2 regions of the Eubacterium sp. MSJ-33 genome follow, and region 2 is predicted to be linked to the other one. Evidence: predicted binding sites of a transcription regulator. Region 2 holds the regulator's gene; the other holds the start of a gene.

Region 1 (15,458 bases), 380 kb from region 2:
AAGATGACCGTCGGCGCTGTAATCTTGCGGTTAATCACCTCTTTGATCTTGACATGCTTTACCTGTCCCTCTTCCTCGATACCGACCGCATACCACATATCATAGTCGCCAAAGCCTGCTTCCCAGAAATCATAGAACAGATCCTCATGCGATTCATCTGCGAAGATCAGCACACGCTTATGACTTTCCACTGTCGGTATTACATTCTTCTGTTTTCCACAAATATCCAGAAGCTTGATCTTCTCCGGACTTACCTGCATCTCTTTTGAAAAATACTCCATCCAATTCAAAATCTGCTTAGTTGCATAGCTTCCTTTTGCCATACGCACGCCTCCTTATCTCTCTTTTACCGTAACCCTCTATTTCTCGTCCTGTTCTGTGTTCTTTTTTGTATCCTTCTTTGTTTCTTTCCCTGCTTCCTTGGCCGCATTTTCATGCTTCTTCAGATGCATCTTCTCCATCCAGCGGCGGAACACCTGCTTCATACGGCTTTCACGCAGTGTCTTTCTCTCGTCGTGGCGCTCCCGGTAGATCGGCTCTCCGGTCTCCTCATCAAACTTCTTCAACCGGATATAATCGCCTGTGGCTGAAGACAAATCTTTCGCACGCAGCTTGTCCCGGAGCTGTACAGCGAAAAATGCATACAGACATGCAAACACCGGCACACCTAAGATCATACCTGCCACACCAAACAAGTCACCGCCAACTAAGATTGCTAGCAATACCCAGATACCGGAGATTCCCGTTGCATCACCCAAGATCAATGGACCTAGGATGTTACCGTCAAACTGCTGTAATACAATGATCCAGATAATAAATACGACGAACATGATCGGATCATCCATCAGTGCCAACAGAGCACCCGGTACAGCTCCGATAAATGGTCCGAAGAACGGAATAATATTTGTCACACCGACAACTACACTGATCAGCACCGCATACCGCATATGCACAGTCGAAGTAAATATGAAACATATAATTCCAATGATACAGGAATCTAGAATTTTACCATTAATAAAACCACCGAAGACTACATTCGCATACGAGCAGCCTTCCATAATCTTATTGCCTGTCTTCTTCGAGAACAGACAGTAGATTACTTTCTTGCACTGTGCCAGCAATACATCCTTACTCATCAGCAAATAGATCATAACGATCAAACCGATCAGGAAATTCATGACTGCCTTGATTCCGACTACCACCCCGGAAGATAGCGTCTTGACGATCGTGTCAAGGTTCGGCATGATCTTGTCTTTCAAAATCGTAAATACATTATTTTCCGCATAATCAAGTACCTGTGACAATTTATCCTCAATCATCTGATTCTGTGCAAATACTTTCTTGATCCATGCCTCGGCAGAATTGATATAATCCTCTGTGCTGTTCACAAGATCCGTTAAACTCTCATACACACGTGGGATAACCAGCCACAGCAGTCCAACCAGTAATCCAAGGAACAAAAGCACAGTCAAAATCAATGCAGGCACCTTCACCTTACGATATACCGAATCATATTCTGCTTCTTTTTTTATTTTACAAACTAAAAAGGAGAGACCGCGTCTTATATAAATCATGATCGGGTTCAACAAAAACGCAATCACAAGTCCGATGATGATTGGTGTCATCGCAGATACTACATTGCCAAAAAATCCAAAGATAGATTTCCACTGTTTGATGACTTCTGCAAACAAAATGCAGGCACAACCGGCAAGTGCAAGCATAACACCAAGCTGCAGAATATTTTTGTTCCACTTATTTTTCACGCGTTTTCCCCTCTCTTTACCCAAATAGCCTATATGGTTTACATTATACCATTTCTGATCGTTGGAAACAACCTAATTCTTGTTGACACTCCCTATATTATTGACTAAAATATTTTCATATAATACGCAAAGGGGTGCATGCACGGATGTATCGAAATATAATCAATGATTTTGCTGGCTGGTACGACCAGACAAAGCGTAAAATTCTATATGTAAAGGGAGCTAAAGGTGTCGGAAAAACCTGGACAGTACGGGATTTTGCCACCGCCTTTTTCAAACAGCAGTTTTATATCAATCTCGCTGAAGACGCTGCCTGTCAGGATGCAATATCTGGAGAAGCAAATATGGAATTATTGCTGTCTCAGCGTTTTTCCATTGACGACATATCAGAAAGTATATTTATTTTTGACGAAGTACAGATTGTTCCGAATTGTGCAGAATTCTTCTATGCCTTTCGAAAGAATCACCCGGAATACACAATCTGTCTGATTGCATCTTCCATGGAATTCACAGAATTTGAATACAGCCATCCAGATGTCTTTGATATCCTCCGGATGCGTCCGATGACATTCGAGGAGTACATGATCGCAAGCAAGGCTCACCCGTTTTTAGACGCAATTGCCAAGCACAAAGACACCCCGCTCACGAACCTTGAAATCGGAGCAATTTCTTCCATGCTGCGCGAATATCTGCTAGTTGGTGGCATGCCAGGGATTGTACATGCCTATCTGAAAAATAGAGATCTCACAGTTGTCCGTCCCATGCAGGAAGCTATGCTCGAAGATTACATTCAGCTTACAAAACAGACTTTCAGCACAGCACTCTATCAGCGCTGCAAACGTATCCTCCGAAGCATTCCGGAACAGCTTGCCCGCGAGAACAAGAAATTTATGTATAAATGTGTCGATTCCAATGCCAGAAGCAGGGAATATGCCGAAGCAGCGCAGGCTCTCTGCAGCCTTGGACTTGCCCGCAAACTTCCCCGCCTTACAAACGGAACGCTTCCACTTGAAGAGCATGTGGATTATAAATCGTTTGAATTGTTTTTCATTGATCATGGATTACTTCGTGCAGCCTATGGTCTGCCTATGAGCGAAGACATTGATGTAAATGATATTTTAGAAGAAAAATGCGGTGCCATCGCAGAACAGTTTATCTTTCAGGAACTCAGCAGCAAAATTCCTTATTTGTATTACTGGGTATCCGGTGCAACCGCCCGTGTTCCTTTTGTATACGAAGGTGAAGATGCCCCCGTGCCTGTGGATATCCGTTTTGTGCCAAACTCCAAAGCACAGAACATCAAAACCTTCCGCAACAAAAATGCAAACACAAAAATTACAGTCAAGATCAGTTTTAATCAGGTGTCTCTCGATGGAGACACCCTGAATATTCCTGCTTACGGACTGTGGAATATGTAAGCTACTGCATCTCGATCAGACGCATAAAATCCTGATCTGCAACAGCCTTACTATAATACCAGCCCTGCATATAATGGCAGCCAATATCGGCAAGGTGATCGCGCATTTCCGCGGTCTCCACGCCCTCTGCCACAATATGCAATTCTAATTCATTCAACATACCGATCGTATGTTTCAACGTAATTCCGGCTTTTGTACTCTTAAATGCATCCCAGATAATATATTTATCTAATTTGATAATAGAAAACGGCATATGGTTGATATATTCAATATTCGCATAACCAGATCCATAATCATCCAGAGAGAACTTGATTCCGTATGCAACCAGATCCATAATATTGGCATTCACCGTATCCGCCATACTGATTGTTGCGGTCTCTGTAATTTCAATATTGATCTGATTCGGCTGTACCCCGTATTTCTCCATGATCTGCTTTACACGATCCGAAAAATGCTGCTGCATAAGCTGCACCGGACTGATGTTGACCTCGATATATTCCACGGTTGTCTGTGACAATTTAAAATCATGAATAAACCGGCATACTTTCTCAAGAATGATTTCTCCCATCTCAATAATCAGTCCATTGCGTTCTGCAATTGGAATAAAATCTTCCGGTGAAATCCATCCAAGCTCCGCATCGTTCAAACGCACCAAAGCTTCCGCCGAATTATATACACCCTTTTCTACTGAGAATATCGGCTGATAATATACCATGAGTTCATCGCGGTCCAGTGCCTGCTTCACAGCCTTCTCAATTGCCTTATCCTGTTTGATCTTCCCAAGATCATAGTCCCCTGCATGTGAGATCACACCCTTCTGCATCTTTTTTGCCATGGACATTGAATAATCCATCACCTCGATCAACTGACCATAGTTGGATGCATCCTCCGGGCAGTTCAGACAACAGATAGATGCCGACATCATGATTCCTGCCTGATTTTCACTGAACCACGGATGCCGGAACCGCTCATTGACACTCTTGGCAATCTCATCAATCTGATCCAGATCTTTATACACAATCATACAGAACTGATCTGCCCCTAACCGGAACACCGTTTTCGAATAATGCAGCCCTTCCATAAATGTGCCAACCTGCCGCAACAGATTGTCTCCATTTTCCACACCATATGTCTTGTTGATAAATTTAAAATCATCCATCGCAACAACAATGACGCCAAATGGCTTCTTGTTCAGGAAAAAGGTGTGCAGATATTCTCCCAGAAACCGACGGTTAAACTGTCTTGTAACTGTATCAATCACGTCATTCGGATTCTGCAGATAATAGTATAGTGACAAGCAGACCGTACTAATCCCGAGATTCAGGATTAACACATGCGTCGATAACTGTACGAATACTGCTGCCACAACAAACAACAGATGAAATATGATAACCGTCATCCTTGCAGTCAGCGCCCGGTTGCCCTGGTGAAGCACCACCACCGAACATGCAACAGTTGCGAGTATGGCAACGGCCACTAATACCAGTACGCCATACCCATATGTGTATTGATTTCCGTCCGCTTCATACACCCAGTTTAAGAAAGGATTTGATACAAGCACAAACACATCCACCGCCCCAAGCAGCGACAACATCCACTTCGCGTGCATCGTCTGCTTTGCATCAATATTCGCAATCTGTATCGCATAATACGCAAGCAACAACGGGGTTGCGTTCAACGCCAGATGCTGAAGCGTACTTGCTACCCAGAAGCCTGTCTGTCCTTCCGTGCCATATGTCTGTGCCAGTCTTATACTTACAATCTCCAGCCCAGTCGACGTAAACACAGTTGCCAAGGCAACCAAAAAGGTGCGATGACTGGCAAGCGGTATTCTTTTTTCATGAAAATACCATACAATTATGATCAAGAGCAAATAAATCGCTGCATAATCGTATGCGGCATCCCAATTCAACATAGTCTCTCACTCCTAATAAACACTGCCATCCAGCCATACATTTAAGTCTAATTCCTGCCCGATTCCAGCGATTGTTCCACTACCGGTATACTGCCATCCTGCATATAAATACGGAAAATCCGGCTGGTTTGCATAATGTGCAAGCCATAATTTATAATCACCAAGCCGCGTCATGTCCAGCTTCTGAACAAACCAGTTTCTATGAGAATAGATCATTGGCACATATCCCGCATTCTTCACAGTTTCACAGAATCCGACAACGCCATCCGTCCGCTCATCCACCGTGATATCTGCAGTTCTCGCTCCATCCGCATAGACTTCCTCTGTATCAATCACAACCGGCATATCCAATGTATAATCCGATGCAAGATCCAGCGCAAACTGTGCCTCCTCTACACCTTCCTCGTAATTCATTGCCTGACTATAAAAATACATTCCGACTTTGATTCCTGCTGCTTTCGCTGCCTCTATATGTGTCTGAAACATATCATCTGCCACAAGCTTTCCTTCGGAACCATATCCGCGATATCCAACACGGATAAACGCAATCGTAACGCCTGCCTGTTTTAAGGCATCCCAGTCAAGCTCTGACTGGTACGATGATATGTCTACCGCAAGCTCCGAAATTCTCGTTCCTTCGGCATTGTGATATGCCATTACCGTACTGTCTCCATCTTCCATATAAAAATCGTCCGTCTGGAAATCGTTTCGTGGCACTTCTTTTACAATCTTATAAAACTGGCAATTCGGAATATCTCCAACCAGTACATAACTTGCCTGTGCAAACTGCCAGAAATTCGCATAGATCATCTGTGCCTCCGCACCCGGCTGCAATGACCATGTATATCCATCTCTACCCACCAGAGCCGGTTTATGTCTCTTACTTTTTCCAATGTTAATTCCTATGATCAATCCAATCAATACGAGCACAACCGCAATTGCACCAACTAAAATCACATGCGGCCAGTTGATCTCATAATCTCTTTTTTTCTCATTCATATGTATTCCTCATCCGAATCCGTCAAAATAATGTTTCTGCTATCTAATTATATCACAGCTTTTCAGCCGACTCAATTGATGCGCATTTTTTTCGCGTATGTTTCACAATTTTTGTTCCGATCACACAGAACACGATTCCAAATAAGAGTATATAAATCAATTCGAACAGGGCGCCTGGCGTCCCAGAATTCCCTTTCAAATATTTTGATACCGCATCGTAATAAAATGTCTGTGTCACCGACAGTGCATTGTTCAGAAAATGCATCAGGATTCCAGGGAACAGACTCTCCGACTGTGCAGACAGATAACAGATTGCAAGTCCGATCACCACAGTCGTCGTTGACTGCACAACATTCATATGATAGAGGCCGAATATCACAGATACGAGTACGATTGCCTTTCCCTGTGTCATTCGCGCTTCAAACGAAGAATACAGAAATCCCCGGAACAAAAGCTCCTCGCACACGGCAGGAAGCAGCGCAACAATCAGAATACTTGCTCCATACCCCATCCGATAGATCTCATCCATCGATGTTGCCACCGCATCCGCACTGTTCGGGAACAGAACGCTTGTGATTGATGTTACGATTATGCCAAGTGCGATCGCACCGAGAATCAGGAAGGTTCCGCCCACCCAAAACCCAGGCCTGCAAAGACGGATCCGGAACGTCTTCTTCCAATCCTTCTTCGTATAAAGTGTCATTAAAACCGGCACGCCCGCCACGATTCCCTGCGTTGCAAAAAGTCCGGAAAGCATTCCTTTCGTACTTGCAAAGCCGCCCACATAAATCATTAGGACAAGCACGATCGGAAGTGCCAGACAGGCATCTCCAACCGATGGTACTCCGCCTTTACGCATATTGCTCCTCCGTTCGAAGATCTGTACATTTCCGGTTCCATCTCCGAACAGGATTGCCTCACTGTTATAGAGTTTTCCGAGCAGAAGCACCGCAATCACACCATAGGCAATGTTGCTAAACAGCACAATCGTGATCGTCGAGAAACTGAACTTAAATGCCAGCAGATCCCGGATCAGCAGGCAGATATTTGCGACCGGGACGAGTGCCATATTCCGGGTAAGCGATACGTTCGGCATAAATCCGACAAATGATGCGAACATCACAAGCAGCATAAGTGGTGTGATATAGTTGTTCGCCTCCTTATACGTCTTCGCAAATACGCAGAAGCACATGGAAAGTGCACTGATCAGCACAGCAAATGCAAGCACGCACAGTGCACAGACTAAAATCGCCGGAACAAACCGGGATATACGGATTCCCTGCTGCAGCGCCATTGTCTGTGCCGCAAGCTTATAGACATAGATTCCGATTCCGCCCATAGATAACACATTCAACAAAGCGGACGCGATTCCTATCGTTCCAACGGTCAGGAATTTGCTAAATATCAGTTCCTGATTCGTGACCGGAAGCGTCAATATCGTCTCCAGCGTTCCACGTTCCCGTTCTCCGGCTGTCGTATCGATTGCCGGGTACATCGTTCCCATCAGCAGACTCACAACAAGCATAAATGGCACGATTACGCCGAGCAGACTTCCAGTTGACTCCTCGGTCGTCGCACGATCATCGGCCTCCACCTGAATCGGATGCAGAACCGCATCCGGGTCTAAGCCCGCCTCAAGAAGGCTCTGATTCGTCAGGGAATCCGAGTATGCTTCAAGCACCTGACGCACCTTCTGTTCCGCATAGCTTGAATTCGTAACTGAGGACAGATACGCGATATTATATCCGGTTCCATCTTCATTTTCATATACGATTGCATTAATCTTTTCTCCCCGCAGGATCATCGAAATATCTGCATTCATGACATTCAGGTCACACAGCTTAAAATGCAGCGTGTCATCATCCGGTTGCAGAAACATCCGGACAAGCTCCGGATTCGTATCCATGAAATCAACCGCAATTTCATACGTCTGTGTATCCATCTGCGTTGTCACCTTCGACATCATGACCATACCACCGACAAACATCAGCGGATAGATGAGAATCGGCACGATCAGCATCATGATCACAGTTTTCTTATCCCGCAGAACGTCCAACATTTCCTTCTTATATAACTGTTTTATCACTCGAAAATTCATGCTTATTCCTCCATCTGTCCGGTCTGATCCTCGATTTCCTGCGCCATGAGTGTGCGAAATGCACTTCTCAGATTCTCACATCCGGTCTGTGCATAGATTTCATCCATTGTCCCCTGTGCGATTACACGTCCATGCGAGAGCATCATAATCCGGTCACAAAGCATCTCCGCTTCTTCCATATAGTGTGTGGAATATAAAACCGCTTTCCCGCGTGCCTTCTCCTTCTGCATAAAATCAATGATGGCACTGCTGCTCATGATATCGAGCCCCAGCGTTGGTTCATCAAAGATATACAGCTTCGGACTGTGGATCAGACACCGGGAGATAGACGCCCGCTGCGTCTGTCCGGTGGAAAGCTTCTCAATACGGTTATCTACAAAGTCCTGCAGAGAAAGTATCTCAATAATTTTCTCAATTCGTTGTTCGATTTCCTCCGTTGAAAGTCCATAGATATTCCCCGTGATCGTCAACAGCTCGCGGGTACTCAGCCGTCCATACAGCTTTGTATTGCCGGACAGATAGCCGATCTGTCTTTTAATATCGTTTTGCTTCGTCAGCAGATTTTTCTGCTCATCCTCATACCGGATTACCCCCTCCGTCGGCTGCATCAGACATCCAAGCATCCGGAGCAATGTTGTCTTTCCCGCACCGTTTGGTCCCAAAACGCCTACGATTTCTCCTTCCCGAACACGCAGGCTCACATGATTTACTGCCGAAAACACAACTTTCTTATGTTTCTTTTCATTTTTTTCGAAATTCTTAACCAGATTTTCTGCTTCTAACATAGCGGACTCCTTTCCGGCTTTCATTTTCACTATCCTGTCGGTATACAAAAAGAAAGGCTGTCTACCCCTGCAGACAGCCTTAATATTTATAGTTGATCTTATATTCTTCACTGCCAAGTTTGACATGTATGATTCTATGATTATAGCCAATCCGGTTATACCGACACAGCAATTTGGTAATCACACCAAGTTTCTTCGGTATTTCAAGATATCGAAAAATCGGTTGTTCCTCTATGATCCGGTAATCCGGTCTCCATGCGAAAAACACCTGTGCCGCATCATTCACCGAGAATTTTCTTTTTTTCCTCCGCTGTACAGTCTGGCTATGCTTACTCATATTCGCAGCCATATTCGCAACACTTGTAGACGCGGTAAAAATCAGATGGGCACCAGGAAATGTCAAACGTATTTTCTCAATCAAATCCCGGACCTCATTCTTACTCAGATATGAAAAACCATCGTCACAGACAAACAAGACCCCCTGGTTCTGCTTGCACTGTATCTCATCCAGCCACGAAAAATCCATCAGTCTCCGTCCGATTGTCTTTTCCCGCGGTCGCACACCATACATGGTCCTCCGTAACGACATGATATTATGCGAATCCAGACTATACCACTGAATCCTGCCATTATCCACCCTGCCAAACATATTATCCAGACGACATGCCATATGTATGACTGTTCCAAACGGAAATTCCTGCACAAATCTTCGAACAAGCGTATCACAGGCGCTTGCGTCTGCTGCCATACGGATATTCTGGTATTCGCTGATATGCGGGTTCAGTCTTGTGAAATCAAATTTGTGACTATATATAAACTTCTCTGCCCAATCATCCTTAAAATATTCCGGATATTTCTTTGACCAGTCAGACATCATCTTTAAAGGATAAATCGCCCGCAGAGACGTATCAAACGTTCCATTGATACAGTCAATCAAAAAGCCCTGTGCCTTCTTATATTCTTTTGTTCTATCATAGATCATGAAATCTTCGGCTTCTTCCTCGAATTCAAAGAACCGAATATTCGCACCCGCTTTTTTCGCTTTCTTATAAAATTCCCGGGCATAACAATGATACAGATCCTGCACACCCGAAAACAGCACAACATCGTCACAGATATCCGTCATATCTCCGTAATACGGGCTGGTATATTCTGTCTTGACCGCATAATCTCGCACCCAGTAAGAATTGAGGAATTCCTTGACGTGTTCGTTGTAAAATGTCCATTTCGAGCGTTTGGAAGACTCAATCAGCTCCTGTTCGAGTTCTTTATCAAAAAATTCTGTATCCATCATCGGAGACAGCAGAATCAATTGATCCGGTTTTCGAAATCCCTCGCGCCATGCAAGCATTGCAATGGATAGCGCAAGTCCTCCACCGGCGCCACATCCCATCAGAACAACACGTTCCACATCCTGTCCTTTCGTACAATTCCTGTATGTCGGCACGAGCATCTGGAACACTTCTTTACAGCAATGCTCCGGTGCAAGCGGATACATCGGCAGAAAAACTCCCGCATGACACGCCAGAGCCGTCTTCGCAAGGAATATCCATTCTGTCGGATTCATCGGAAAACATAATTTACTGGAATACAAATACATAATATATGTTCCGTTGAATCCCTGTTTTGGAACCAGCCGGTAGCAGATCCGCCCCTCTTCCCGCAATTCATCGATGTCAAACTGCTTCACAACAAACTGTGGAATTTTGATATCTGCTTTTCTTTTGCTCAGCTCCACCTGCCGCTTCAGATCTTCTGTGCGCATCTTATGAAATTTTATAGATACCGTTTTTCCCATAACTACGTTTATTGTATCAAACTTATGCTGTATGGGCAAGCTGTTTTCTGCTTGTTCGGTCAGAAGATGACCATGTTTTCCAGACAACAAAAAAGCATCCAACCTGGATGCTTTTTTACATATGAATGCGGAAGATGGGACTTGAACCCACACGGTATTGCTACCACAGGCACCTGAAGCCTGCGCGTCTGCCAATTCCGCCACTTCCGCGTACTGCGTTTCGTATCATATCATTTCTATCCACAAATGTCAACAAAAATTTCAACAAATTCGAAACGCCTTTTATTTTAAATTATTCTGCATCGGTAGATGACGCATCGTTTTCGGTTGCCGCAGGCAATTCTACAGTTGCATCACCGGCTGTTGCCTGTACACCCTTACCATTTTCCAGAATGAAATCTACAACCTTCTGTGCCAATGCATAATACACAAAATCCTCTGCTGTAAAGTCTTCTTTCATTTTATCTTCGTCTTCATAACCATAATACTCCATAACGGTCTTCTTATAGTCATCAACTTCTGTTTTGGAAACAGTAATGCCTTCCTTCTTGGCTACCGCACAGACTACAATTTTTTCTTTCATGTAATCCTCTGCTGTTTTCTGAATATACTCACGGAAGGAATCCTCATCCGAGAAACCAAATCTTGCTGTTACATAATCACCAAGGGAATATCCATAGCTGGATGCTGCCTTTTCCTGTTGCGCAATGCCCTCATCAATCAGATCCTGCATTTCCTGTTCCGGATATTCGTTGTAAGTCGTGGAATCGATCAAAACCTGCATAATTGCACTTTCATTCTGGCTCTTATCAGATTTTTCCTGCTGATCTACCAGATCTTTTCTGACAGATTCCTCATATTCGTCCACGGTAGCTGCATCTGTATAAGATGCGACAAATGCATCGTTATACTCCGGGAGTTCGCTGTCTGTCTTATAGTTCAGCGTAATCTTGAAGTCCGCTTCCTTTCCTTTCAACTCATCTTTTCCATAATCCTCAGGGAATGTTGCTTTAATATTGAATGTTTCACCGATCTTATGTCCTACAATTCCTTCTTCAAATCCCGGAATCATAGATCCGCTTCCGAGGGTCACATCATATCCTTTTCCTTCGGAATTACCACCTTCAAACTCTACACCATCAACACTTCCTACAAAGTCAATATTGACATTATCACCGTTTGCAACCGTTCCCTCTGTAACCTGCTTACTTGTTGCATACTGATTCAGTAACGACTGGATCTTCGCATCAACATCTGCATCTGTCACAGTTGTCTTTGTCTCCTCATATTCCAGCCCTTTATACTCCGGCAGATCACAATATGCGGCGTATTTGTCGATCATGCTCTGCTGATCCACACCATCTACTTTTTTTCCACATCCGGTAAGCATCGTCATACCTAGTGCAAGACTCAGCACATACCCAAGTGTTCTAAACTGCTTCTTCATAATACTACATATCCCTTCTATCTCTACATATATAACTACTGGATTTACACTTAAATCCCTAGCATTTATACCATATTTTTATAAAAATGAAAAGCTTATTTTCTTATTTCACAAAGAAATCACACCCGAAACACATTTTTTCACGGTCTTTCACATCCGGAATTTGGCTTGAATACGCGGTTTTCCGACATTTTAGGTGTCCAAAAAATCGCAATATCTAGTTTTTGTGTAATTTTTCGACACTAGATTTAGTGTTTTCATGTTTACAAAGCACAAGTCTGATGGTATAATGTGAAACCGTATTCACGTTTTTTATTTGGATACCAAAGAAATACACTGCACAGATAGTTTTAGGAGAGGGTTTATGAAAGTTATCAAACGAGATGGTCATACAGTGACCTATGACCGCAGCAAGATCATCACTGCCATCAAAAAGGCAAATGCTGAGGTTGAACCATGTGAAAAAGTTTCAGATGAAAAGATTGAAGAGATTGTGGAAAGCATCGAGAGTAAGAATCGTCCACGTATGCTCGTCGAAGATATCCAGGATATTATCGAGCAAAAGCTGATGGCCGACGGCAAGTTCGTTCTTGCCAAAACTTACATCATCTATCGTTACTCCCGTGAGCTCGTCCGAAAAGCAAACACAACAGATGATTCCATCCTGAGTCTGATCAAAAACCGTAACAAGGACGTTATGGAAGAAAATTCAAACAAGAACGCAACCGTTGCTTCTACGCAGCGTGATCTGATTGCCGGGGAAGTATCCAAGGATCTGACACGTCGTGTTCTGCTTCCTGAGAAGATTTCCAAGGCACACGATGAGGGTGTGCTGCATTTCCATGACGCGGATTATTTCTTACAGCCGATTTTCAACTGCTGTCTGATCAACATCGGCGATATGCTTGACAATGGCACCGTAATGAACGGCAAGCTCATCGAAAGCCCAAAGAGCTTTCAGGTAGCATGTACGGTTATGACACAGATCATTTCCTCCGTTGCCAGCAGCCAGTACGGCGGACAGTCCGTAGACATCCGTCATCTCGGCAAATATCTTCGCAAGAGCTACAATAAGTATAAGAATAAATTAATTGAAGAGTTCGGGGATAAGATTGACGATACGATTTTAGAGCAGATGGCCCAGGACCGCCTGCAGGATGAGCTTCGTTCCGGCGTTCAGACAATCCAGTACCAGATTAATACATTGATGACAACAAATGGTCAGTCGCCATTCGTAACTTTATTCCTGAATCTTGATCCAAACGATGAGTATATCGAGGAAAATGCAATTATCATCGAGGAGATACTACGGCAGCGTCTTGAAGGCATCAAGAACGAGAAGGGCGTCTATGTAACACCTGCATTTCCGAAGCTTATTTATGTATTGGATGAACACAACTGCTTAAAGGGCGGCAAATACGACCACATTACAAAATTAGCTGTAAAATGTTCTGCCAAGCGTCTCTATCCGGATTACATTTCCGCAAAAAAGATGCGTGAAAACTACGAAGGAAATGTATTCTCCTGCATGGGATGCCGTTCGTTCCTGTCTCCATGGAAGGATGAAAACGGAAATTATAAATGGGAAGGTCGTTTCAACCAGGGTGTTGTATCCCTGAATCTTCCACAGATTGGTATTTTAGCGAAAGGCAATGAAGAAAAGTTCTGGAGCATGCTTGATGAACGTCTGGAACTGTGCTACGAAGCCCTGATGTGCAGACATCATGCATTGCTTGGTGTAACATCTGACGTCAGCCCGGTACACTGGCAGTATGGCGCGATTGCCCGTCTGAAGAAAGGCGAAAAGATTGATCCTTTATTGAAGGATGGTTACTCTACTATCTCGCTCGGCTACATCGGCTTGTACGAAGTAACCAAGCTTATGACCGGGAAGAGTCATACAGAACCGGGCGGTGAAGAGTTCGCTCTTCGTGTGATGAACCGTCTCCGCAGAGCCTGTGACGAATGGAAAGAAGAGACCGGTCTTGGATTCGGTCTTTATGGTACTCCTGCCGAGAGTCTCTGCTATCGTTTTGCAAGAATTGACCAAGAGCGTTTCGGAACAATTGAAGATGTCACAGATAAAGGTTATTACACAAACTCTTATCATGTAGATGTACGGGAAAAGATTGATGCTTTCAGCAAGTTCCGCTTCGAGAGCCAGTTCCAGACAATCTCCTCCGGTGGAGCAATCTCTTATGTAGAGATTCCAAACATGCGTCACAATTTAGAGGCGCTTGAAGAGATCGTCCGTTTTATCTATGACAATATCCAGTATGCGGAGTTCAATACCAAGTCCGATTACTGTCATGTCTGCGATTATGATGGTGAAATCATAATCAACGATGACAACGAATGGGAATGCCCACAATGCGGCAACAAAGATCATTCCAAGATGAATGTAACCCGTCGTACATGCGGTTATCTCGGTGAAAACTTCTGGAATGTCGGTAAGACGAAAGAGATTAAAGCACGTGTACTTCATTTGTAAATTATCAAGGGGTTAGAAGATAGATATGAATTATGCAGATATCAAGCGCATTGATGTAGCAAACGGACTCGGTGTACGAGTTTCTTTGTTCGTGTCCGGCTGCTCACACCATTGCAAAGGCTGTTTTAACGAAGAAACATGGGATTTCAATTATGGAAAGCCATTTACGGAAGCAGAAATCGAGCAAATCCTAAATGATGTGAAACCTGATTATATCAAGGGGCTGTCGCTGCTCGGCGGCGAGCCTTTTGAATATGTCAATCAACAAGGACTGCTCCCATTGCTCCGCAGATTCAAGTCTCTGTACCCACAAAAAGATGTGTGGTGCTACACGGGCTATGATTTTGAAAAAGATATTCAGGAAAAAATGATGGTAATGTGGCCGGAGACACGTGAACTGCTCGGCTATATTGATATTCTTGTAGATGGAGAATTCGAGATGGATAAAAAAGATTTATCGCTCCGGTTCCGCGGTTCCTCCAACCAGAGAATCATCGATGTTAAACGTTCTCTCGCAGAAAACAAACTATGTCTCAAGGAGGAATTTTACCAATGATAACCCATATACAAGTACCAGTAAAGAAACTACACCCAGACGCAGTTCTGCCTACGTACGGTTCTGCAAATGCTGCGGGTGCAGATTTATATGCATGCATAGATGCCCCTCTCACACTTGCGCCACATGAAACTGTAATGGTGCATACCGGACTTGCCATGGAAATTCCTGAAGGCTATGCCGGGCTT
Region 2 (15,458 bases):
TGCAATCATCATTGTAAAGCAGCTTTTTGGCGGACTTGGACAGAACTTTATGAACCCGGCACTAGGAGCAAGATGCTTCCTGCTGCTGTCGTTCTCCCGTTATATGACGAACTTTATCTACGATGGTGTGGCAACGGCAACTCCGCTTGCAACTCTGAAGCTTACCGGTATGGTGAACTTAAGAAGTATGTTTTTAGGATATACAGCAGGAACAATCGGAGAGACATCTGCAGTTGCACTTTTGATCGGAGCGGTATATCTGCTTATCAAGCGTGTTATCAGTCCGAAGATTCCTCTTATCTATATAGGAACATTTGCGGCAGCAATCGCGATTTATGCTGCAGCTAAGGGATATAATGTTCCGGTGTTCACCGCGGCACATCTGTGCGGTGGTGGTCTGATGCTTGGAGCATGGTTCATGGCAACCGATTATGTGACAAGTCCGATTACATCTGTAGGCAAAGTAATATACGCAATTGGTCTCGGACTTCTGACATTTGTTCTTCGTATCTTTGGAAGCAGTGCAGAGGGTGTTTCATATTCTATTATCATTATGAACCTGTTAGTACCATTGATTGAGCGAGTAACGGTTCCGAAGGCATTTGGTGAAGGTGCGGAAGTGAAGGATAAGAAGCAGGCAAAGCTTGAAGCAAAGACGGAAAAGAAAGAAGCAAAGGCGGCCGCTAAGGCAGAGGAAACTTCTGCGGGTGATGAGAAAGAGCCAAAGAAGAAAGACAAGATGGATGTCAAGGGCATCGTGGCTGCGATTGTTGCAATCTGTGTGATTACAGTTATAATGGGTGCTGCATTAGGTGGTGTATACAGTGTGACAAAAGACCCAATCGAGAAGGCACAGGAACAGGCAAAGAACGATGCATATGCAGCGGTTCTTCCACAGGCAACCCGTGTGATGAGCGTGGAGGAAGATGGCAGTGTGATTAAGAAGATTAATCCGCTTCTTTCATCTCTTGGATTTGAGAATGTGACGATTGATGATATATGTGTTGGCGGAGATGACGCGAACAACACGCTGGTTGGATATGTTGTACTCGTAACAAGCTCAGAAGGATATGGTGGAGATATTCAGATTGCAGTAGGTATGGATACCGATTATAAGATTACCGGGCTTTCATTCCTGACATTAAATGAAACAGCAGGACTTGGTATGGAGGCCGATACCGATGCATTCAAGCAGCAGTTTATCGGTAAATCCGTTGATCAGTTTACATATACAAAGACCGGATCTACACAGGATAGTGAGATTGATGCGCTGTCAGGTGCAACAATCACAACTTCTGCAGTTACAAATGCCGTGAATGCGGCACTTCGTACAATCCAGTATTTGACGGCAGGAGGTGCACAGTAACATGGGAAAGATAACAGAGCGATTAAAAAATGGTATTATTACCGAGAATCCTACATTTGTGCAGATGCTTGGTATGTGTCCGACACTTGCGGTTACGTCATCTGCAATCAACGGACTTGGCATGGGACTTACGACCATGGTTATCCTGACAATGAGTAACTTTATGATTTCCCTGCTTCGGAAGCTGATTCCGGACAAGGTGCGTATTCCGGCATATATTGTTATTATTGCTTCGTTTGTAACGATTGTACAGTTTTTATTGCAGGCATTTATTCCAAGCCTGAACGACAGTCTGGGAATCTTCATTCCACTGATCGTTGTAAACTGTATTATTTTGGGAAGAGCAGAGAGCTATGCTTCAAAGAATCCTGTGATTCCATCAATTTTTGATGGTATCGGTATGGGACTTGGATTTACAGTCGGACTTACCACAATCGGTATCATTCGCGAGATCCTTGGCTCCGGCAGCATCTTCGGATTTAGTTTTGTAAAAGCTGTTGAGAATTTTGCTGAGAGTCATGCAAGTGAGAAGGTTTTCCAAATCTTGTCCGATCAGGGATTGTTCCAGCCGGCAAGTATTTTTGTATCGGCACCGGGCGCATTCCTTGTACTGGCATTTATCATTGCGTTTATCAACCGTCGCCATATCAAGAAGGCAAAGAAGACGGGCGAAAAGGCAGAGACATGCAGACTGGCGGATTGCGCAAGCTGTGCAAATGCCATGTGTGCAGGCAAGGGAAAGGAGGAGTAGGATATGAATATTATTTTGTTAGCGATATCCGCCGCTCTTGTGAACAATGTAATCCTGAGCCAGTTTATGGGTATCTGTCCGTTTTTGGGAGTATCAAAGAAGGTAAGTACCGCAGCCGGTATGGGCGGTGCGGTTATCTTCGTTATGACGATTGCTTCGGCGGTGACGAGCGTGATCTATCATTTTGTGCTTGTACCACTCAAGCTTTCCTATCTGAACACGATTGTATTTATCTTAGTCATTGCAGCACTGGTACAGTTTGTGGAGATGTTCTTGAAGAAGACAATTCCATCGTTGTATGAAGCATTGGGCGTGTACCTGCCATTGATTACAACGAACTGTGCGGTTCTCGGTATCGCATTAAAGAATGTACAGGATGAATTAAACATCGGAGAATCTATCATCAACGGTATGTTCTCCGCAGTCGGATTTGCGATTGCGATTATAGTAATGGCAGGTATCCGGGAGAAGATTGACAAAAACGATATACCGGAAAGCTTCAAAGGAGCGCCGATCGTGCTGATTACAGCCGGTCTTATGGCAATCGCTTTCCTTGGATTGAACGGATTGATTTAGAGGAGGCGGGAAAATGGGAGCATCGATTTTGTATGCGGCTGCAGTCATTGGAATTGTCGGAATTTTAGCCGGAATCCTCCTGGGTGTAGCGAGCGAGAAGTTCAAAGTAAAAGTAGATGAAAAAGAAATCAAAGTACGTGAGGCATTGCCGGGAAACAACTGTGGAGGTTGTGGGTATCCGGGCTGTGATGGCCTTGCGGCAGCAATCGCAAAAGGCGAAGCAAAGCCGGACGCCTGTCCGGTCGGTGGCGAAGCCGTAGCGAAGAAAATCGTGGAGATTGTCGGAGGAGAAATCGACAGTGTCAGATATGTCGCGCATGTAAAATGTGCAGGAACCTGCGAGAAGGCAAAGGATGTTTATGACTATGTTGGACCTGAGGATTGCCAGATTGCAGCCAATGCACCGGGCGGCGGACCAAAGGGCTGCAGTTTCGGATGTCTTGGTTATGGTTCTTGTAAGCGTGCCTGCCAGTTTGATGCGATTTCCATCGTAGATGGTGTGGCAGTTATTGATAAAGACAAATGTAAATCCTGCGGACAATGTGTACTTGCCTGTCCAAGACACATTATCGAGATGGTGCCGGAAGATGCCGGTGCAATTGTTGAATGTAATTCAAAAGAATTTGGTAAAGACGTAAAGGCGGTCTGCAGTGCAGGCTGTATCGGTTGTGGTCTGTGCCAGAGAAATTGTCCACAGGGTGCGATTACAGTGAAGGATCATCTGGCTGTTGTTGATTACGAGAAATGTACCGGATGTGGCACATGTAAGGAAAAGTGCCCAGTAAAGATTATACGATAGAACATATGGTATTAATATATTAAAGCGATAGAGTGTATCAAGTTGTACATAATTACAATTCTAACACAGACCGTTGAAGCACGCTGGTACTTAATGAATGGCAAACTTGTTTGCCGTGAATTTAGTACCACTGCGTGATGAACCGAGCGGGAGCGCGTCTGTGCGGAATTCGTAATTATGTACTACTTGTATACCACAGCGTGAATACAATGGGAGAGAATATGGAAAGAGATTACGTTATTATTACAGATTCATCGAATGATCTGCCTGTCGGTTATGCCGAGGAACAGGGTGTCGTGATTATTCCAATCAGTTTTGAGATTGGTGATGAAGTATTCGATGGAAGAGAGAAAACTTTGACAAAGAAAGAGTTTTATGACCGTATGCGTGCGGGACAGGGAACGAAGACAGCGGCACCGAATATCAACGATATCGAAGAGGAGTTTGAGAAGGCACTGTCCGCAGGAAAAGACGTATTATTCACCTGTCTTTCTTCAGGTATCAGCAGCACGATCAACAACGCGTTTGTATGTCGGGAAGAAATGCAGGAGAAGTATCCGGATGCGGAGATTTGTGTGTTTGATTCCATCTGTGCGAGTGGTGGACATGGGCTGTTGATTTACCATGCAATTGAGAACAAGAAAAAGGGTATGTCAGCCAAAGAGAATATGCAGGCACTCGAAGAATTAAAGCATCATATTGTACACAAATTCACGGTGGATGATCTTACATATTTGCAGAGAGGTGGACGTATCTCTAAAACAGCAGCTGTTATCGGCGGTATGATTCAGTTGAAACCGGTTCTGCATGTAGATACGGAAGGCCGGCTTGCTGCAGAGAGTAAGGTGCGCGGTCGAAAGAAAGCATTAAATCAGCTGCTTGCAGAGATGGATATCTGTACAGGAAGCTATGCGGATAAGCAGGATGTGGTACTGATTTGTCATGCGGATTGTCCGGAGGATGCAGAGTATGTCCGTGCAAAGGTGGAAGAGAAGTATCATCCGAATAAAATCATCATGAGTGAGGTCGGGCCAATCATCGGAGCGCATGTCGGGCCGGGAACGATGGTACTTATTTTTGAAGGTGACAAGCGATAAGCTTGTGCATATACTAACTATAAAAAGCGAAGGTATGAGATGCGCTTTTTAGAGTTAAAAGAAAAAGAAGTTATTAATTGCAAGGATTGCAGGCGGCTCGGCTATGTTGCCGATGTCGAATTTGACTGCGAGACAGGGAAGATTCTCGCAATCATCGTTCCGGGACCGGGCAAATTATTTTCCTGCTTTGGTTCGGGAACGGAATATTACATCCGATATTGCAATATCGTTCGCATTGGACCGGACATTGTTCTGGTCGACATCGATGCCTGCGATATACGGAAAATTCAGGGAGGAAAGGAATAAACATATGAAGTGCCCATTTTGCGGAGATGATAATACGCGTGTGATTGACTCAAGACCAGCAGATGACAACGAGGCAATCCGTAGAAGACGACAGTGTGATGAATGTGGGAAGCGTTTTACCACCTATGAGAAGGTTGAGACGATTCCTTTGATCGTAATTAAGCGTGACAAGAATCGCGAGACATATGACCGTTCCAAAATCGAGTCCGGTGTTGTACGATCCTGTCACAAACGCCCGGTATCCGTGGATCAGATTGAGGCATGCGTGGATGAAATCGAAAACAAGATTTTCAATCTTGGTGTGCGTGAGATTGAGAGTGAGAAGATTGGTGAGATCGTGATGGATCAGATTCGTGACCTGGATCAGGTCGCTTATGTACGTTTTGCCTCTGTGTATCGTCAGTTTAAAGATGCGGATACCTTTATGAGTGAGCTGAAAAAACTACTGGATACAAAGTAAGCGTAACGGAAAGGGATGCTATGAACTATATCAAATTGATCGAGGGCGCAGAAGGTGAGATCATCGAGAAAAAATCTCGTTTTATTGCGCAGATTGCCCCGGTCGAAACGGAAGAAGAAGCGTATGCATTTATTGAGAAGGTCAAGAAGAAGCATTATGATGCAAGACATAACTGCTTTGCGTTTTCTATAGGTGCGGAAATGCCGTTCCTTCGGTTTTCGGATGATGGCGAACCTCAGGGAACTGCCGGAAAACCGATGCTGGAGTTGATTCAGAATTCCGGAATCCATGACATCTGTGTGGTTGTAACACGGTATTTCGGAGGCACATTACTTGGCACGGGTGGACTTGTCCGGGCGTATACGCAGGCAACGAAGGAAGCCTTAGAAGCATGTACGACGAAACTGATGCAGCAATTACTCCCAGTTCTGATTCGGACGAATTATACGGATATGGGGAAGATACAGTATATTTTGAATACGAGACAGGTTGCAATCATCAATACGGAGTTCGCAGAGGATGTGATATTTACTGTACATATTCCGGTTGATGATGCAAAGGCGGTTTTAAAAGAAATTACAGATGCAACGAATGCGAGAGCGCAGATCGAAGAACAGGACGAGATTTTTGGATGATCTCGTCCGTTTTTGTGTTTCGTATTAAAAAATGTACAGAATGAAGAAATACAGAATTGAAAAAAGTAATAAGATCGGAAGTATCTTAGCAAGTGTCTGGCTTTTCTTTATAAACAAAGACAGAAAGATTGAAAATACAAAAGCACCGATGCTGATCAGGCTGACAAAAGGCAAGGTTGTTGTTCCATAAGCAATGAGATTACAGATGATGCCGATTATATATACCGGAAGTATAGCGGCTAAAAGAGTGGTATACTGGATGCCGCGAATCCGGTTGGCGGATAATGCAATGTAGATGCCGCGTTCTCTGTCCTGCAAGAACATCATAAGACCGAACAGACACGAAAATATTGCAAGCAGACAGGTAAATTCCTGTATTGGAAGCATCATTCGATACGTGTTTTCTTTGTAGTCATAAGCACCATTTGTGGTTGAGGACATGCGGAAAATCGTTTCACTGTTCATATATTCCTGCATCTTCTGCTGCAATTTTTCGTCAAGTGCAGAATCATTGATTGTGTCTACAAGGATTTGCGGGGATGCCGTTTTGAATATATAGTGGAAAAATGTTTCACTGATTGCCGCAGATAAAGTTCCGGCCGGTGTTTCATACAAGGCGATTTTTACAATACCGGAGCCGTTAATGTAAGCAGCAAAGAAATTGTCCGGTACAACAAAACCGCATTCTGCTTTCCCTGCCTGAACATCGTTGATCAGTTCAGATGGACTATCCGTGTAGTAAAAATGGTATAGAGAAGAGGATTGATCCAATTCATTCCGGAGAGCGGTGGTATAGGAATCCTGTTCTTCCATATATACAGCAACCAGAATCTCAGTGGACTGGCTTTTAGCAGGAAGCAGTTGATAGACAATCGTCATTATAATAAGTGCCGTCAGCATTCCGATATATAATTTTCGTTTTAGTATCCGCTTAAAAGCGACGATCATTCGATTCATAATATACTCCATAGTTAAAATAGTGCACGACCTAAAAACTGCATTGCATAATGTCCGGGAAGATATGGACTGATAGTCTGGATTACTTTTGGAAGCAGGGCATCAGGCAAAAGTCCACCACCGCAATAAGCCAGCATTAACACAATGAATAATACGCACATATTTGCTGAAAATGTACTTCTTGAAAAAGTTGCAATGCCGGAAATAAGAAAAGCAATTGCAAAAATCACAGGAAACACAAGCAATAGTCCCATCGGGTTTATTTGTTTCGACCAGATGCTGACACTGATATAACATGGCAGGAAGGCAATATACAGTGCAAGCAGTGTGCTGATAATATTCGCAATCCATATATGTGTTGTATTCATTCGGAAGAGCTGCATATATTCTTTGATTCCTCTGCCGGTACCTTGCAGATAGGGGATTAGAATAAATGCAGTGAAGCATAAACTCAGAAGAACAGCAAAAACGACATAATGCTCGGGCAGCGACAGACCACCGGCATTTTCGGCATGAATTGTTTCTATATAATTGCCTTTATTTAATACACGGTCAAGCAGAACAAGATTGACCCGGTTGTTGATCTGGCGAACCTGATCGCTGTCGTAATTGTGGGCACGCATAGTGTCAAGCCCACTGTAGATGCCTGCCTGTGCGGTTCCGAGCAGCCCTGCATAGGACATGAAAAGCTCATTTATCACATAAGAGGAAAAAGATGAGTTATCGTAGACAACAATGTCAAGCGGAAGGTTCGTGCTGTCCATGATTCCGGAGAAGAAGTTCTCGGGAACGATGATTAGGAAGAGAATTTCCCTTTGTTCCAGCAACCGGTATCCTTCATCAACACTTGTCACCTGCCGTAGTTGTACGGTTTCCTGCATACCTTCGAGATCTTCGAGCATGCCGAGACCGAGCGACGTCCAATCCGCATTGCCTTCTTCCGGCAGATAATAACCGATGGAAACGGCAGAGAACAGATTCTCTTTGTACAGATGCCCGGATATATAAAATCCGGCTGCCCCGGTTACAAGCAACAGCAATAAAACAGACACAAGCAAGTGTGGTAGATAGTGCGTCAGTCGTTTTATGTTTGCACGGATGTAATTAACAGAGATTGTAAATCGAGACATAATTTCCCTTCGTTATCTTCGTAATAAATCAATATAGCTGGTTCCCTCCGGCAGCGCAGATGCGTTTGTAAGCGTTCCGTTTTGAAGTAGATAAACATGGCTGCAAAACTGGAACACAGCTTCTTCATGTGAAGCAATCAGAATCGAATTGCCGAGGCCGAGATAGTATTGCATAAACTGCAATGCATCCTGTTTGGCAGGAAGATCAAGTGCTGCAAATGGCTCATCCATCAAAAGAATTTGTGGATGTTCCAAAAGTGCACAGGCAAGACTTAGACGCTTTTTCATGCCGCCGGACATATTTTTCACAGGGGTATCAAGAAAATTCTGAATCCCAAGCTTGCATAATGGCGGGGTGGTTAATAAACTTAAAATCTCAGGCTTCTTTTTGTTTGTCCACATGCGGAGATTGTCAATTGGCTTTAATTCGTCAAAAAGCGGATTTTCCTGCGGGACATAGCCAAAACGGACTTTGGAACCGGCAGAATATTTTTTTGCGATACAGGAAAGCAGCGTGGATTTTCCGGAACCGTTAGCACCAAGAATCCCAATAGCACTTCCGTCTGGAACAACAAAGGAAATGTCGTTTAGTACCTGCTTTTTTCCGTAAGATTTTGATATATGTTCGATTTGAAACATAAGTGCTCCTTTATATATGCGTAACTGATACTATAAAAATAAGATAGCATTTTTATAGTAGTTATACAAGTAAAAAGCAAGGATATGTAGATTTTCTCTATAGACTTTAGAATGTAAATTTGTTATAATTTCAATAAATATGAGTATATATGTCGATCCGGGATGAGAGACAGAATATAGATATGACAGTGTAGAAAATACGATTGATACGAGGTGATAGATTCATGAATGGAACCAGATTAGCAAAAAAGAACGATTTAGCGGTGAAAGTGATGGCAGCATTTGCGATTGCCAAGATTATTGTACTAATCATTAATCATAAAACACAAAAAGGGTTTGTACCACTGCTGGTATTATTTGCTTTGTTTGCAGTTGGAAATGTTGTATTCCAGATAATCAATGACCGAAGCGAATTGACGAAGTTTACATCTATTACTGTATTTGCAGTGCTGGTAATTATTTCAGCGTTTGTATCCGGTTCTGTGATGGACGCACTTCCGGTTTTTATAGCAATCGGCATGTGTATTATTTATATGGATACATTACATATCCGAATCACCTGTGGAATCTCAACACTTGGTATTTTGATTCAGACGATTATTCAAATCGCAAATCATGGATTGGCATCATCCGTGACATGGGTAGAAATCCTGCTTTTGACGATTATCTTTACGATCGGTATTTTGATGGCATGTAACATTACTTTGCGGGAGCAGGAAACGGATCGTCAGGAAATCGAATATCATGTTGCTTATCAGGAAGAAATCACAGAGAACATGGTAAAGGTTGTGGATAATGGAAATGCACATATCGAACAGCTTCAGTCAAAGCTCGATAATTTTCAGGCTGCGACAGCAGAGGTTACGAAGTCTGTAGATGCGATTTCCACAGGCGTTACAGACACGGCAGAGAATATGGAAGTGTCAACAACGATGACACAGCAGATTCAGGATATTATTGATAACCTGATTGATGTCAAGGATAACACGGTACAGTCAACACAGAGAGCAATCGAATCCGTAAAGTCCGGTTTAGATATTATTGAAAGCTTGAAAGACAAATCCGATGATATCAATGTAGCGAATGAAGATGTGACCCGCGTATCCGAAGAACTCTGTGAGAAAATTCAGTCCGCAGAGGAAATCACACAGATTATCTATCAGATTTCAAGTCAGACAAACCTGCTTGCATTGAATGCAAGTATTGAGGCCGCACGTGCAGGTGAGCAAGGCCGTGGATTTGCTGTTGTTGCAGATGAGATTCGGAAGTTAGCGGATGATACAAGAAGTTCGATTGACAGTATCACACAGCTTCTGAAGGGCGTGACAGATCTTGCTAACCATACATCCGATCTGGTACGCCGGAGCGTAGCAGCGGTATCGGAGCAGGCAAAATATATCGAAGCGGCAGATGGAAGTTTTCAGACGATTGCAGGTGTAGTAGAAGAATTGTCCGGCGATATGAAGCAGCTTGATAAGATTTCCGGCAATCTGGATGCTTCCAATAATTCGATTATTGATGGTCTTGCCAATCAGCAGGCAGCAAGTGAGGAGATTGCAGCAAATGCACAGTCTTCGGCAGATCTTTGTGAGACAAACTTAAATGAGTTAAATGGCGTTATTGCCGAATTAAACGAGATTGCCAAGATTATCGGAAGTCTGCGGGCAGCAGATCTTGATGAGATCAACAAGATCCTGGAAGAGACAACGGTTCAGACTGATGAAAGCGGAGACCGGACGGATTATTCTGATTATTTTTCAGAGAATAATGGACAGGCGGCAGAGATTCCGACAATTGTATCTGCAGAAGAGACAGAATCAGAGGAAGCAAGTCAGACAGAAGCGGAAGAGAACGAATCAGAGGAAGCGGGTCAGACAGAGGCGGATGCGGTTGAAGAAACTCACGAAGATTCTGAGCCGGAAGAAGTTGAAATGAATGAAACATTTGAATCTTTGGAAGGTGCAGAAGATATTGGAATCGAAGAACATCAGGATGAAGAATCTGAAGATGAAGAAATAAGCGAGGATTCCGAACCGGAAGATGATATGGCATATGATGCGGATACAGACGAAGAAGACCCTGATATGGAGTAATCAGTAGTCTTCTTCGATGACCTGAAAGTCAAGATAATCAAAGTCGATGGATTCGATGAAATTATCCTGTGTGAATCGGGTTCTTGCATGACGGATAAAATCCTGCTGGTTGGATTTTAACCAGATAGGCTTCGCTAGATCAAAGGTGTAGCATAGCTCGTCAAGGGCGGCGTACACCTTTTTTGTACGCGTCATGGTATAGTCTTCAATACAAACGGTATGGTCTTTGATGAGACGGTTATCTTTCATTATTTTTCCCCAGATACGAAACATAGTATCACCTGCCTTGTTAGGATATAAGATAGAAGATATCTTATTGTATGTTGTATGTCACGGAGAATGAAAAGTTCATCTGTGTGACAGAATTATTATATCGGGCATAAGACAAAAAAACAAGCTAAGATAGCAAGCAATTTAAATAAAGGAGTAGCAGTATGAGTTACAAATTGATTACAAAAGACGGAAGTGCGAAGCGCGGAGCATTTACGACTCCCCACGGTGTGATCCAGACACCTGTCTTTATGAATGTTGGTACAGCCGCTGCGATTAAGGGTGCTGTATCGACAGAAGATCTGCAGACGATCGGTACACAGGTTGAGCTATCCAATACTTATCATCTGCATGTCAGACCAGGCGATGAAGTTGTGAAGAAGCTTGGTGGTCTGCACAAGTTTATGGTGTGGGACAAGCCAATTCTGACAGATTCCGGCGGATTTCAGGTGTTTTCCCTTGCAGGACTTCGTAAGATTAAGGAAGAAGGTGTCACTTTCCATTCCCATGTTGATGGACGTCTTATATTTATGGGACCGGAGGAGAGTATGCAGATTCAATCGAATCTTGCATCTACAATTGCAATGGCATTCGATGAGTGTGCACCGGCAAAGGCAGATCGTTCCTATATTCAACCATCGGTGGATCGTACAACACGCTGGTTGGAGCGATGCAAGCGTGAGATGCAGAGGCTGAACGGTCTGGAAGACACGATCAACAAACAACAGATGTTATTTGGCATTAATCAGGGAGGTATCATTGATGATATCCGTATTGAACATGCGAAGCGGATTACAGATATGGATCTGGACGGTTATGCGATTGGCGGTCTGGCAGTCGGTGAGACACATGCAGAGATGTATCGCATTATCGAGTCAGTTATGCCATATCTGCCGGAGAATAAGCCGACTTACCTGATGGGTGTCGGTACACCTGCGAATATATTAGAGGCGGTGGACCGGGGCGTTGATTTCTTTGATTGCGTATATCCGTCCCGTAACGGCAGACACGGACATGTCTATACGAATCATGGTAAGCTGAATCTGTTCAATGCAAAATATGAGTTGGATGAACGTCCGATTGAGGAAGGCTGTGGATGCCCGGCATGTAAGAAGTATTCAAGAGCCTATATCCGGCATCTGCTCAAAGCAAAGGAAATGCTTGGAATGAGATTTTGCGTCTTGCATAATTTATATTTTTATAATAATATGATGAAGGAGATTCGGGAGGCAATCGAGGAACATCGTTATAGTGAATATAAACGACAGAAATTGGAAGGCTTTCAAAATCAAGAATAAATAAAAGGAGTTTTAAGACATGTTATTAACATTACTGGAATCAACAGCAACAACAGCAAAGCAACCGGGTGGATTGTTCTGGGTTATCTACATTGTAATCTTAGTGGGATTCATGTGGTTGCTGATTATCCGTCCGCAGAAGAAGCAGAAGAAACAGATGGAAGATCTGCACAAGGCAATGGAACCGGGTGACAACATTATGACAACTGGTGGATTCTATGGCACAATCCTTGATATCGTAGATGATACAACGGTTATCGTAGAGTTTGGTAACAACAAGAATTGCCGTATTCCAATGCATAAGAATGCAATTGCAGAGATCGAAAAAGCCGGTTCTGCAGTCGTAAAGGACGAGGAAGAGGATACACCTGTAAAGGACGAGAAAAAAGAAGACAAAAAAGCAGATAAGAAGCTTGGAAAGACAAAGGAATAATACAGGTTTGTCATGAGAAATGCAGATACCAGCCATGTTTGCATATTCTTCAAAAAATGACAAAAAGGTGTAGACGAAATTATGACTTTGTGAGAAAATGTAGTTGATGGTGTTTCGTATGAAAGAAACATCTCTCTATAAAATTTTAAAATTGAAAGGAGTTCCACAATGATTTACACGAAGGAAGTTGAAAACATGTGCCCAGTAGCCAAGGGTGCAAAGCATGAGCCAGCTCCTATTCCTGAAGAAGGAAAGTGGGTACACTCAAAGAAGATTGAAGATATCTCTGGTTTTACACACGGTGTTGGCTGGTGCGCACCACAGCAGGGTGCTTGTAAACTTTCACTGAACGTTAAAGATGGCGTAATTGAAGAGGCTTTGGTTGAGACAATCGGTTGTTCCGGTATGACACATTCTGCAGCTATGGCAGCAGAGGTTCTGCAGGGTAAGACAATCCTTGAGGCTCTGAACACAGACCTTGTTTGTGATGCTATCAATACAGCTATGAGAGAGCTGTTCCTTCAGATTGTTTATGGTCGTACACAGAGTGCTTTCTCTGATGACGGTCTTGCAGTTGGAGCAGGTCTTGAGGATCTTGGTAAGGGCCTTCGTTCTCAGGTTGGTACAATGTACGCAACGAAGGAGAAGGGTGTTCGTTACCTTGAGATGGCTGAGGGCTATGTAACAGGTATCGCACTTGATGCAGATAACGAAGTAATCGGATACCAGTTCGTTTCTCTTGGAAAGATGACAGACTTCATTAAGAAGGGTGATGATCCTAACACAGCATGGGAGAAGGCAAAGGGTCAGTATGGCCGTGTTGCTGATGCAGTGAAGATTATCGATCCTAGACAGGAATAAGAGGAAAGGAGAAACGACAATGGCTTTATTTGAATCATATGAAAGAAGAATTGACCAGATTAACGCTGTATTGAACAGCTATGGTATCAGCTCTATCGAAGAAGCTGAGAAGATTACAAAGGACGCTGGACTTGATGTTTACGATCAGGTTAAGAAGATTCAGCCAATTTGTTTTGAGAATGCTTGCTGGGCTTACACAGTTGGTGCAGCAATCGCAATTAAGAAGGGTTGCAGAAGAGCAGCAGATGCTGCAGCAGCAATCGGTGAAGGACTTCAGTCTTTCTGTATCCCAGGTTCCGTTGCTGATCACCGTAAGGTAGGTCTTGGACATGGTAACCTTGGTAAGATGCTCCTTGAGGAAGAGACAGAGTGTTTCTGTTTCCTTGCAGGACATGAGTCATTCGCAGCTGCTGAGGGTGCAATCGGTATTGCAGAGAAGGCTAACAAGGTACGTCAGAAGCCACTTCGTGTTATCTTGAATGGTCTTGGTAAGGATGCAGCTCAGATTATCTCACGTATCAACGGATTTACATTTGTTGAGACAAAGTACGATTATAAGGCAGCTAAGCTGAACGTAGTATATGAGAAGCCATACTCAACAGGTCTTCGTGCAACTGTTAAGTGTTACGGTGCTGATGATGTTCAGGAAGGTGTTGCTATCATGCATCATGAGAACGTTGGTGTATCTATCACAGGTAACTCAACAAACCCAACACGTTTCCAGCATCCGGTAGCAGGTACATACAAGAAGGAATGTATCGAGCAGGGTAAGAAGTACTTCTCCGTAGCATCCGGTGGTGGTACAGGTCGTACACTTCACCCAGATAACATGGCAGCAGGTCCTGCTTCTTATGGTATGACAGATACTATGGGACGTATGCACAGTGATGCACAGTTCGCAGGTTCTTCATCTGTACCGGCTCACGTAGAGATGATGGGTCTGATCGGTATGGGTAACAACCCTATGGTTGGTGCTACTGTTGCAGTTGCAGTTTCCGTTGAGGAAGCAGCAAAGGCTGGTAAGTTCTAAATAAAAGGCTTAAAAGCTAGACTTTTCGGGCTATTCAGACTAGGTAATTCGGTCTGGATAGCCCTATTTTTGTGTCCGTAAGACACACACAAGTCGCACATAAGACACACACAACAAGTCGTACAAGTCACAAAGCCTGTAGACGGTGTAAGTTAGGGTGGTAGATGGTGAGTAATTAGATGATTGACTGATATTTATAAAGAAGGTCGTTATAATTGCAATGGACAGTGGGACTACATTATGGGCATATTCGTATGATGAAGGTTTTTAATATCTTGCATATGAAGAATTTTTATCGTTGTAAATAATATTTCAGCTATTTTTTCAATACATATTTCTCTTTTGTGAGTTGCATAAATGCGGTATAATAATACCATTATAAAGTATGTTAATAGTATGCTACATATTATTCCAATTAAATATTGAATACATTGGAAATATCAGATATGTGTCACAAAGCAGAAGAACCTATTTATATCACAAAAGCATGGCATTTAAATTAAGAATTGCAGAACATGCCAAGGAACTGCTGGATATCTTGGTTTATTATTTAAAATTAACAATTTATTGAAAGGATAAAAGTGTTATGGATAAAACTTTAATGATAATATCAGCATTTTTAGGATTATTTTTAATTTTATTTTTTATAATAATGAGATTTTCAAAATCAAAATGCAGTAAGAAAATAGAAGCAACGTACTTGAAATATAACAGTTATACAAGTAATGGCGGACGTGGATGGGTAACCAATTATGCC

The links. The regulator NrdR, encoded in region 2, represses ribonucleotide reductase genes. The targets are predictions, from matches to a motif close to CACNANATNTNGTG.
Region 1: the regulator NrdR is predicted to act here: its motif matches at 12,464-12,477, upstream of nrdD (anaerobic ribonucleoside-triphosphate reductase).

Annotation. Positions count from the first base shown of each region.
Region 1 covers NZ_CP076562.1:2,461,333-2,476,790, reverse strand. Annotated here, with positions in the region: gene KP625_RS11655 (Precorrin-6B methylase 2) at 1-323, opposite strand, end outside; gene KP625_RS11650 (AI-2E family transporter) at 360-1,763, opposite strand; gene KP625_RS11645 (ATP-binding protein) at 1,910-3,181, shown strand; gene KP625_RS11640 (putative bifunctional diguanylate cyclase/phosphodiesterase) at 3,183-5,096, opposite strand; gene KP625_RS11635 (glycoside hydrolase family 25 protein) at 5,109-6,095, opposite strand; gene KP625_RS11630 (ABC transporter permease subunit/CPBP intramembrane protease) at 6,148-8,193, opposite strand; gene KP625_RS11625 (ABC transporter ATP-binding protein) at 8,196-8,978, opposite strand; gene KP625_RS11620 (class I SAM-dependent methyltransferase) at 9,058-10,776, opposite strand; tRNA gene KP625_RS11615 (tRNA-Leu) at 10,903-10,986, opposite strand; gene tig (trigger factor) at 11,069-12,223, opposite strand; gene nrdD (anaerobic ribonucleoside-triphosphate reductase) at 12,588-14,714, shown strand; gene nrdG (anaerobic ribonucleoside-triphosphate reductase activating protein) at 14,740-15,270, shown strand; gene dut (dUTP diphosphatase) at 15,267-15,458, shown strand, end outside.
Region 2 covers NZ_CP076562.1:2,844,152-2,859,609, forward strand. Annotated here, with positions in the region: partial or broken gene KP625_RS13205 (RnfABCDGE type electron transport complex subunit D) at 1-619, shown strand, start outside; gene KP625_RS13210 (FMN-binding protein) at 797-1,366, shown strand; gene rsxE (electron transport complex subunit RsxE) at 1,368-2,117, shown strand; gene KP625_RS13220 (electron transport complex protein RnfA) at 2,121-2,693, shown strand; gene KP625_RS13225 (RnfABCDGE type electron transport complex subunit B) at 2,707-3,492, shown strand; gene KP625_RS13230 (DegV family protein) at 3,714-4,589, shown strand; gene KP625_RS13235 (YlmC/YmxH family sporulation protein) at 4,629-4,895, shown strand; gene nrdR (transcriptional regulator NrdR) at 4,900-5,355, shown strand; gene KP625_RS13245 (YigZ family protein) at 5,376-5,990, shown strand; gene KP625_RS13250 (ABC transporter permease) at 6,015-6,947, opposite strand; gene KP625_RS13255 (ABC transporter permease) at 6,962-8,077, opposite strand; gene KP625_RS13260 (ATP-binding cassette domain-containing protein) at 8,090-8,716, opposite strand; gene KP625_RS13265 (methyl-accepting chemotaxis protein) at 8,941-10,809, shown strand; gene KP625_RS13270 (hypothetical protein) at 10,810-11,082, opposite strand; gene tgt (tRNA guanosine(34) transglycosylase Tgt) at 11,244-12,377, shown strand; gene yajC (preprotein translocase subunit YajC) at 12,397-12,810, shown strand; gene KP625_RS13285 (iron-sulfur cluster assembly scaffold protein) at 12,979-13,671, shown strand; gene KP625_RS13290 (GGGtGRT protein) at 13,691-14,701, shown strand; gene KP625_RS13295 (DUF3592 domain-containing protein) at 15,288-15,458, shown strand, end outside.